DNA from 3 places in the Mesorhizobium sp. M0088 genome. Region 2 is predicted to be linked to each of the others. Evidence: predicted binding sites of a transcription regulator. Region 2 holds the regulator's gene; each other region holds the start of a gene.

What was found. The regulator HrcA, encoded in region 2, represses chaperone genes, less so after heat shock. The targets are predictions, from matches to a motif close to GTTAGCACTCNCNNNNNGNGAGTGCTAAC.
Region 1: the regulator HrcA is predicted to act here: its motif matches at 1,344-1,372, upstream of groES (co-chaperone GroES).
Region 3: the regulator HrcA is predicted to act here: its motif matches at 1,032-1,060, upstream of NKJ67_RS09740 (co-chaperone GroES).

What each region holds. Positions count from the first base shown of each region.
Region 1 is NZ_JAMYUI010000021.1:128,157-131,431, reverse strand. Features, by position in the region: gene groL (chaperonin GroEL) at 1-920, opposite strand, end outside; gene groES (co-chaperone GroES) at 985-1,281, opposite strand; gene NKJ67_RS24315 (class I SAM-dependent methyltransferase) at 1,447-2,244, opposite strand; gene NKJ67_RS24310 (ATP-grasp domain-containing protein) at 2,357-3,208, shown strand; gene NKJ67_RS24305 (TetR/AcrR family transcriptional regulator) at 3,235-3,275, opposite strand, start outside.
Region 2 is NZ_JAMYUI010000014.1:101,259-104,533, reverse strand. Features, by position in the region: gene rph (ribonuclease PH) at 153-869, opposite strand; gene hrcA (heat-inducible transcriptional repressor HrcA) at 1,068-2,150, shown strand; gene NKJ67_RS18225 (hypothetical protein) at 2,175-2,372, shown strand; gene NKJ67_RS18220 (PQQ-dependent sugar dehydrogenase) at 2,470-3,275, shown strand, end outside.
Region 3 is NZ_JAMYUI010000006.1:208,326-211,600, forward strand. Features, by position in the region: gene NKJ67_RS09720 (hypothetical protein) at 1-128, shown strand, start outside; gene NKJ67_RS09725 (hypothetical protein) at 134-325, shown strand; gene NKJ67_RS09730 (DUF1488 family protein) at 354-620, opposite strand; gene NKJ67_RS09735 (hypothetical protein) at 617-865, opposite strand; gene NKJ67_RS09740 (co-chaperone GroES) at 1,116-1,478, shown strand; gene groL (chaperonin GroEL) at 1,512-3,143, shown strand.

The DNA.
Region 1 (3,275 bases), on a different contig from region 2:
ATGCCGAGGTCTTCCGAGATGACCTGGCCACCGGTGAGGATGGCGATGTCTTCCAGCATGGCCTTGCGGCGATCACCGAAGCCCGGCGCCTTGACGGCAGCGATCTTCAGGCCGCCACGCAGCTTGTTGACGACCAGCGTGGCCAAAGCCTCGCCTTCGACGTCTTCCGAGATGATGAGCAGCGGCTTCGAGGTCTGCACGACGGCTTCGAGAACCGGCAGCATGGCCTGAAGGTTGGACAGCTTCTTCTCGTGCAGGAGGATGTAGACGTCCTCGAGCTCGGCAACCATCTTGTCGGCGTTGGTGACGAAGTAGGGCGAGAGATAGCCGCGGTCGAACTGCATGCCTTCGACGACTTCGAGTTCGGTCTCGGCGGTCTTGGCTTCCTCAACCGTGATGACGCCTTCGTTGCCGACCTTCTGCATCGCTTCCGCGATCATCTTGCCGACCGACTCGTCGCCATTGGCCGAGATCGTGCCGACCTGGGCGACTTCCTCGGAGGTCTTGATCTTCTTGGCAGCCTTGCCGAGCGCGCCGACGACTTCGGTCACGGCCAGATCGATGCCGCGCTTCAGGTCCATCGGGTTCATGCCGGCGGCAACGGCCTTGTGGCCTTCCTGGACGATCGACTGTGCCAGAACGGTTGCGGTCGTGGTGCCGTCGCCGGCGATGTCGTTGGTCTTCGAAGCAACTTCGCGGACCATCTGCGCGCCCATGTTCTCGAACTTGTCTTCAAGCTCGATTTCCTTGGCGACGGTAACGCCGTCCTTGGTGATGCGCGGGGCGCCGAACGACTTGTCGATGACGACGTTGCGGCCCTTGGGGCCGAGCGTGACCTTCACCGCGTCGGCGAGGATGTTGACGCCGCGCAGCATGCGCTCGCGGGCATCACGGGAGAATTTTACGTCTTTGGCAGCCATTTTTAGCTCCTGGCAGGGGCTTTGATCGAGCCCGGGAATTCAGTTGACGGGGAAAGGCCTGATATCAGCCGATGATGCCCATGATGTCGGATTCCTTCATGATCAGAAGGTCTTCGCCATTGAGCTTGACTTCGGTGCCCGACCACTTGCCGAACAGGATGCGGTCGCCGGCCTTGACGTCCAGCGGGACCAGCTTGCCAGCTTCGTCACGAGCGCCGGAGCCGACAGCGATGATCTCGCCTTCCTGCGGCTTTTCCTTTGCCGTGTCGGGGATGATGATCCCGCCAGCGGTCTTGGATTCGGATTCGACCCGGCGAACGACCACGCGGTCATGAAGCGGGCGGAACTTCGACTTTGCCATTTTTTCTTCCTCGATGAGAACGGTGAGAAACAGTTCCTCCATCCGGCGGCGCCGGACATGTGGTTAGCACTCACCAAAGGCGAGTGCTAACGTGGCGCTGAAATAGGCTGGCGGCGCGCCGGAGTCAAGGCGATTGGAGCGCCTCTTGGCGGCATGATGATGAACTTACCGGTGCCTGGCCGAACCGAGTACCATAAGCGGGCACCGTTCGGCCAACGGATAGCTGCCGCTCGGCACGACGCGCACCTCGCCGAACCAGTTGGCGGCCTCTTCGATCAGCGTGGCCAGCGTCGCGAAACTGTAGCCTATGTCCGAGCCGGCATAGACGTCGATCGTGTTGATCGAGCTCATGCTCCACCCCGTCCTTGCGGCAAGAGCTTCGCGGTCTGGGAACAGTCTGCCGAACGTATCGCGGATCGTTGCCACCTTGATGGCGAAATCGGGGTCGTTCGTCGTGGACGCCATCGCGATCCGCCATTTGAGCGCGTGGAAATTCTCGACCCCGCCGGCCAGAACCAGAGCTTCGATCCCGCGCAGATCATCTGCCGTTTCCGGTCGTGCGAAGACGCGGATCGCTGCGCGCCTGCCAGGCTTCAGCACCCTGGCGACCTCGCCAAACAACGAACTGCGCGCCGCCTGGGAATCGACCGCCGACAGGCATCCGTCGCCGATGACGGCGTCGATGCTTGCGTGATCCACGGGCAGGTTAAGCCAGTTGCCGGCGATTGCCCTTCGCGAGCCGTCATCGCCGGCCCATACGCCGGAAATCATGGCCGCCGACTGGTCGACCGCCAACATCGACTTGCCCAGAATTGCCAATTCCGGGGTCACCCCCAAGAGGAGGACATCGGCATTTCCGAGATCAAGTTCGCGATCGAATATAGCGACGGTTTCCGCTGTTGGCCGGAGCGGCGCTTCCAGAAGTTTCCAATGGCGGTGGTAATCGTCCCAATGATTTGTCATGCAATTTATTGGCCCCTGGACGCCTGGATTTGGATACCCGCCGGGGCTTAATAGAGGTCGTCGGACAAGCCAAGACATTTCAAGAATTTACAGACAGTCCAAGAGGTAGATAGTGGCGCGCATCGTTGTGATAACGCACGAGCATGACAGGTTCCTGGGCAGGCGCGACATCCTGCTGCGCAGGAGCAGCCCATACATGCTGTTCGACATTCTTGCGGAATTGAAAAGGCGCGGCCACTCGGTTCAGGTTCAGCAAGGCCTGTCGAAGCCGGTCAGCGCCGATATGGCGGTATTGCATGTCGATGCCACGGTGACGCCCACGGACTATGTCGACTACGCCCGGAGTTTTGCCTTCTGCCTCAACATCGGCGCCGCCGACATCTCCAAGCGGCGGATCAGCGGCGCATTGGTCGACAGAACCGACAGCTGGCAAGGTCAGGTGATCGTCAAAAGCAATCTCAACAATCGGGGTATTCCGGAGACGCTCCTCAACCGGCGATCCGAGCGTGCCGGGAAACAGCAGCCGTTTCCGCGCTTGCCAGCCTTGCATCCTTATGAGGTCCATGGATCTCTCGGCGACGTTCCAGATGGCGTCTTTGATTGCGACGATCTCGTCGTGGAAAAGTTCATTCCGGAGAGAGAACCCGACGGTTTTGCTGTTCGTTTCTGGGTGTTTTGCGGAGAGCGCGAGCGCTGCACCCGCTACGTCTCCCCGAACGGCCTGGTCAAGGCATCGGAGACGATCCGGCGCGAGCCTGTCCCGGTGCCCGACGAATTGCGTGAGCGTCGGCGTGAACTCGGCTTTGACTATGGAAAATTCGATTTCGTCATGCATGAGGGCAGGGCCGTCCTCCTCGACGCAAACAAGACTCCCGGCCGTCCGCAAAACCTCGTCAAGATGTTCGCGGCCGGCGCTTCCGATCTGACTCACGGCTTCGAAGGCCTCATCCATCGGGCGAAATAGGCGCGGCTGAGATCGCCGCGGACGCCCTAGAGAAACAGTCGCAGCTGCGTGTGAATGATAGACCGGT
Region 2 (3,275 bases):
CCCCCTCAAGTGGGGAGATCGGATGCCATTTCGGTATTCGCCAATCTCCGGCGTTGCAGGGTGCGCGACAACGCAGAAGTCGCCAATCTCCCCACTTGAGGGGGAGATGGCCGGCAGGCCAGAGGGGGGCGCTCAAATTCGGCATCGAAAAACTAAGCCACCGCCATCTGCTGCAAACTCACCAACCTCTGGATGCCCTTCTTGGCCAGACCCATCAAGTCCGCGAACTGCTCTTCCGAAAAGGGCTCGCCCTCGGCGGTGCCCTGGATCTCGACGATGCCGCCCTTGCCGGTCATGACGAAATTGGCGTCGGTGCCGGCCGAAGAATCCTCGATATAGTCGAGGTCGATGACCGGCTGGCCGTCATGGATGCCGCAGGAGATCGCCGCGACATGGTCCTTCAGCACCTTGGCGACGCTGGCCATCTGGCGCGCTTCCATCCAGCGCAGGCAGTCATACAGCGCCACCCAGCCGCCGGTGATCGAGGCGGTGCGGGTGCCGCCATCGGCCTGGATGACGTCGCAGTCGACGGTGATCTGCTGCTCGCCCAGCGCCTGCAGATCAACCACGGCGCGCAGGGAGCGGCCGATCAGCCGCTGGATTTCCAGCGTGCGGCCGCCCTGCTTGCCAGCCGAAGCCTCGCGGCGCATGCGCTCGCCGGTCGAGCGCGGCAGCATGCCGTATTCCGCCGTCACCCAGCCCTTGCCCGAATTGCGCATCCAGCCCGGCACCTTCTCTTCGAGGCTGGCCGTGCACAGGACATGCGTGTCGCCGAACTTCACCAGGCATGAGCCTTCGGCATGCTTGGAGACGCCGCGCTCGAAGGAGATGGCACGCATTTCGTCGAATTGGCGTTTGGAAGGGCGCATTCAGGCTGCTTTCTTGTCATTTTTCGGAATCTTGGCCGGCTTGTAACCGCATGGGCCCCGTGGCGCAAAGGAAAATGGCCTGACGATCGGACTCAGACACCGGGTGATCTCACCAAAACACCGGGTGATCTCACACAGACACCGGGTTGCGCGGGTGCAGTGTGAGTCTGTATCCTTGGGCCGGAGGTTTTTGGCCGTATGACCAAGGCAGTCGATCCCGCTTCGCAGTCGCCCGCGCTCCAGTCGCTCGACATGCGTTCGCGCGACATCTTCCGGCGTATCGTCGACTCCTATCTAAGGGACGGCGAACCCGTGGGCTCGCGCAGCCTGTCGCGCATCCTGCCGTCTTCGCTGTCGCCGGCCACCATCCGCAACGTCATGAGCGACCTCGAGCATCTCGGCCTGATCTACGCGCCGCACATTTCGGCCGGCCGGCTGCCGACGCAGGCCGGCCTGCGTTTCTTCGTCGATGCCTTCATGGAGCTTGGCGATCTTTCCGACGAGGAGCGCCGCGCCATCGAGGCACAGGTGCGGGCGTCCGGCTCGGGCGCGACGCTGGAACACATGCTGACCGAGGCCAGCCAGATGCTGTCGGGCATGTCGCGCGGCGCCGGCCTGGTGCTGGCCGCCAAGAACGAGGTGGCGCTGAAGCACATCGAATTCATCCAGCTCGAACCGACCAAGGCGCTGGCGGTGCTGGTGTCGCAGAATGGCGACGTCGAAAACCGCGTTGTCGAGCTGCCCGCCGGCATCACCGTCTCGCAACTGCACGAGGCCTCGAATTTCCTCAACGCCCATATACGCGGCCGCACGCTGGCCGAGGCGCGGATCGAGATCGCCCGCATCAAGGAAGAAACCAGGGCCGCGCTCGACACGCTGTCGCAGGACCTGGTCGAGAAGGGGCTGGCGGTGTGGGCCGGCGCCGATAGCGGCCTGCCGGCACGGCTCATCGTGCGCGGGCGCGCCAATCTGCTCGAAAACGTCACCGCCCAGGCCGACATCGAACTGCTGCGCCATCTGTTCGAGGACATGGAGACGCAGGACGGGCTTATCCAGCTGCTCGACCTCGCCGAGGAAGGCTCGGGCGTGCGCATCTTCATCGGCTCGGAAAACAAGCTGTTTTCGCTGTCGGGCTCGTCGCTGGTGGTGGCGCCTTATCGCGACAAGGATGCCCGCGTCGTCGGCGCGCTCGGCGTCATCGGCCCGACCCGGCTGAACTACGCGCGCATCGTCCCAATGGTCGACTATACGGCGCAGCTGATTTCCCGCATGCTGCGCTGAGCTGATCCAACCGAGGAGACGATGATGGCGCTCGAAGAATTCAAGGCCCGGATCAGCCTCCTGCTGGAGGAGATGGTCAACCAGCCGGAAGACCAGCACGAGATCCAGGAGCAGTTGCGCGAAAAACTGCAGGAAATGCGCGCCATGGGCCTGCCGCTGCCGGCCGATCTCGTCGAGCTGGAAAAACGCCTCGACGACGATTTCTACGCCGCCGGGACCTGAAACGGGAAACCGGGAGCTTCCTTCACCTCATCATGTGCCGTGGAACGATCGACGAAACCGGTCGTTCCTGTTTTCACGCCAAACATTGGAGGACCGAATGATGCGTTTTGCCGGCCCCGCACTTTCCGCCGCACTGTTTCTCTCGACCGCTTCATTCGCCCAGCAGGCGGACGAGCCCGTGCTGAAAGGCGCGGACGCCTTCGGTGACTGGCGAGCGGACAAGCCGGGCACACGCCGCCTGATCGAACCGGATGATCTGCCTAAGCCCTATGCCAACAGATCGACCTCTAACAGCGCCGGCGTTGCGGACATGCCGGCAGACGCGAAGCTGCAACTGCCGCCGGGGTTCTCGGCTGAGCTGGTTGCATCGGGCATCGACAATCCACGCGTCGTGCGCGTCGCGCCGAACGGCGACCTGTTCGTCGCCGACAGCAAAGCCAACCAGGTCCGCATCTATCGCCTCGCCGAAGGCGGTGCGAGCCCTGTGCAGGACGGCATCTTTGCCGGCAGTCTCAAACGGCCCTATGGCATTGCCTTCTATCCGCCGGGCGCTGACCCGCAATGGGTCTATGTCGCCAATAGCGACAGCATCGTGCGCTTTGCCTACCGCAATGGCGACCTGAAGGCCTCCGGCGATCCGGAAACCATCGTCGGCAACATCCCGGCCAATCATCACTGGACCCGCGACATCGCCTTCTCGCCGGATGGCAAGACGCTTTATCTGTCGGTCGGCTCGGGATCGAATGTCGCCGAGCGCATGGGCAAGGAACCGAAGGGCGGCCTCGATGCCTGGGCGAAATCGCAGCCGCTCGGCGCCACATGGGGATCCGAGGACGGCCGCGCCGGCGTCCTAGCCTTCGATCCCGATGGCAAGAACGGCCGCATCCTTGCCACCGGCCTGCG
Region 3 (3,275 bases), on a different contig from region 2:
TCTCGTCGGCAGGTGTGCCGCACCTGCGGAAGCTTCTGGCCGTGCATGGCGGCATGGTGCTGAAACTGTCGGTCGTCGCCTGGACGGTGCTGATCCTGGGCGCCGTGTTTTTCACGATGCAAGGCTGACCGCCATGGCCAACCGCTACACGCTGCGCATGGAGCTTCCCCAGAGCTGGAGCATCATCGATGTCTTCACCGGCCAGCCTGCGGTTGTCCGGCAAAAAGTGATGGTCGGGATGGGGCCGCGCGAGGCCGAGGACATGGTCGTGCAGATGAATGTCCGCGACGTCAGACGCCGCGAAAGGGCCGAGCGCAAGACCTGATCGCGGTCAGCGCCAACTCGCCGCCATTTCAGCCGAAATCGGCCGCCGTCAGCACATACATGCTCTTGCGGGTGCGGTCATAGGCCTTCGACGCCACCTCGCGGATGGCGCTGCTCTCGGTGTCGAATGTCTGGAGATAACCGGCTTCGTCGGCAGCTGTGCCCGGCCGCATCTTGGCCATGGCGTCGGCAGCGACGGAAAACGAGATCTGGAACATGCCGTCATGGCCAACGAAACGAATGCGCTGGCCCGCTTCGTCATAGCTGCGGCTGCGGTTGGGAAAGGTGAGGCTCATGTCTTGGCCTCCGTGGCTTTCTTGGTCACCCGCTTCTTCTTCGGCGTCGGATTGAGGGCCTCGGCGACACGATCGGCCTCTTCCTTGGCCAGCCGAAGCTCCCTCAGCCTTGCCGTCTTGATTTCCCTGGCTCTTGCCTCGGACATATATTCGGCGGTCGCCTTGTTTTTCTCCGCTGTCTTCTTCTGCTTGTCGACAAAGCGGGCTTCAGCTTTTTCCATGATCGTCTGATTGCCTTCGGCCATCGAAGAAATCTCCCTTGTGCATGAAATCGTGAAAGTGAACTTGTCCGATAAATAGGCGCTCGATCGGCAAAATTCAATCTTTTGAATTATTTGACATTCTGCGGATACCACGAAACGGCCAGCCGAAATAATACTTTTGAATATTTAATATGGTCCGCGAATAATTTTTGGCACTCCTATCTATCGAGTGCCAACGCGTCTATAGAGGAGGGGCGTGGCCGCCTGTGCCGGCCCCAGAAAGAAAGTTCCCATGAAATTTCGGCCACTCCACGACCGCGTCGTCATTCGTCGCGCCGAAGGCGATATCAAATCCAAGGGCGGGATCATCATCCCCGACACTGCCAAGGAAAAGCCGCAGGAGGGCGAAGTCATCGCCGTCGGGCCTGGCGCACGCGACGAAAACGGCGCGCTTGTTCCGCTCGACGTCAAAGCCGGCGACTTCATCCTGTTCGGCAAATGGTCGGGCACCGAGGTCAAGATCGACGGCGAGGACCTTCTGATCATGAAGGAAGCCGACATCATGGGCGTCATCGACAAGAGCGAGACCGGGATCATCGACAAGGGCGAGACGGCTGCAACCGACAAGACCGTGGCCGCCAAGAAAGCTGCCTGACCTCATTTTCTCCGAACGAACTGGATAAAAATCATGTCTGCCAAGGAAATCAAATTCTCCACCGATGCGCGCGACCGCATGCTACGCGGCGTCGAGATCCTCACCAATGCGGTGAAGGTCACGCTCGGCCCCAAGGGCCGCAACGTCATCATCGACAAGGCCTATGGCGCGCCGCGCATCACCAAGGACGGCGTCACCGTCGCCAAGGAAATCGAGCTTGCCGACAAGTTCGAGAACATGGGCGCCCAGATGGTGCGCGAAGTGGCCTCGAAGACCAACGACCTCGCCGGTGACGGCACCACCACCGCCACGGTGCTGGCCGCCTCGATCCTGCGCGAAGGCGCCAAGCTGGTCGCCGCCGGCATGAACCCCATGGATTTGAAGCGCGGCATCGACCAGGCGGTTTCCGCCGTGGTCAAGGAAATCCAGGCGCGCGCCAAGAAGGTCAAGTCGTCGGCCGAGATCGCACAGGTCGGCACCATCGCCGCCAATGGCGATGCCAGCGTCGGCGAGATGATCGCCAAGGCGATGGACAAGGTCGGCAATGACGGCGTCATCACAGTCGAGGAAGCCAAGACCGCAGAGACCGAACTCGACGTCGTCGAAGGCATGCAGTTCGACCGCGGCTATCTCTCGCCCTATTTCGTCACCAATGCCGACAAGATGCGCGTCGAGCTGGAAGAGCCCTACATCCTCATCCACGAGAAGAAGCTCGGCAATCTGCAGGCGATGCTGCCGATCCTCGAAGCGGTGGTGCAGAGCGGCAGGCCGCTGCTGATCATCTCCGAGGACGTCGAGGGCGAGGCTCTGGCGACGCTGGTCGTCAACAAGCTGCGCGGCGGCCTCAAGGTCGCGGCCGTCAAGGCGCCGGGCTTCGGCGATCGCCGCAAGGCGATGCTGGAAGACATCGCCGTGCTGACATCAGGCCAGATGATCTCCGAGGACCTCGGCATCAAGCTTGAAAACGTCACCATCGAGATGCTCGGCCGCGCCAAGCGTGTGCTGATCGAGAAAGACACCACCACGATCATCGACGGTGCCGGCACCAAGGCGACGATCCAGGCGCGTGTCGCCCAGATCAAGGGCCAGATCGAAGAGACGACCTCCGACTACGACAAGGAGAAGCTGCAGGAGCGACTGGCCAAGCTCGCCGGCGGCGTTGCCGTCATCCGCGTCGGCGGCGTCACCGAGTCGGAAGTCAAGGAAAAGAAGGACCGCATCGACGATGCGCTGAACGCCACCCGCGCGGCGGTTGAAGAAGGCATCGTGCCCGGCGGCGGCGTGGCTCTGCTGCGTGCCCGCTCGGTGCTTGGCGGCCTGACCGGCGCCAATGCCGATGTCACGGCCGGTATCACGATCGTGCTTAGGGCGCTTGAAGCGCCGATCCGCCAGATCGCCGAGAATTCCGGCGTCGAGGGCTCCATCGTCGTCGGCAAGCTCACCGACAGCAAGGACCACAATCAGGGTTTTGACGCCCAGAACGAGGTCTATGTCGACATGATCAAGGCAGGCATCGTGGATCCGGCGAAAGTGGTGCGCACCGCACTGCAGGATGCCGGTTCGATCGCAGCCCTCCTGATCACCGCCGAAGCGATGATCACCGACATCCCGGCCAAGGATGCCGCGCCTGCGGGTGGCGGCGGTGGCGGCATGGGCGGCTACTAAAACCCAGGACTTGTTCGACCTGTTTGAGATGTGAATGGCGGCCCCCGATCGGGGCCGTCATGATTCTCAAGATGATCCATCGCAAAGTTTACGCATAGCTGCCTTGCCGACCGGCTCAGCGCCGGGAGGCAA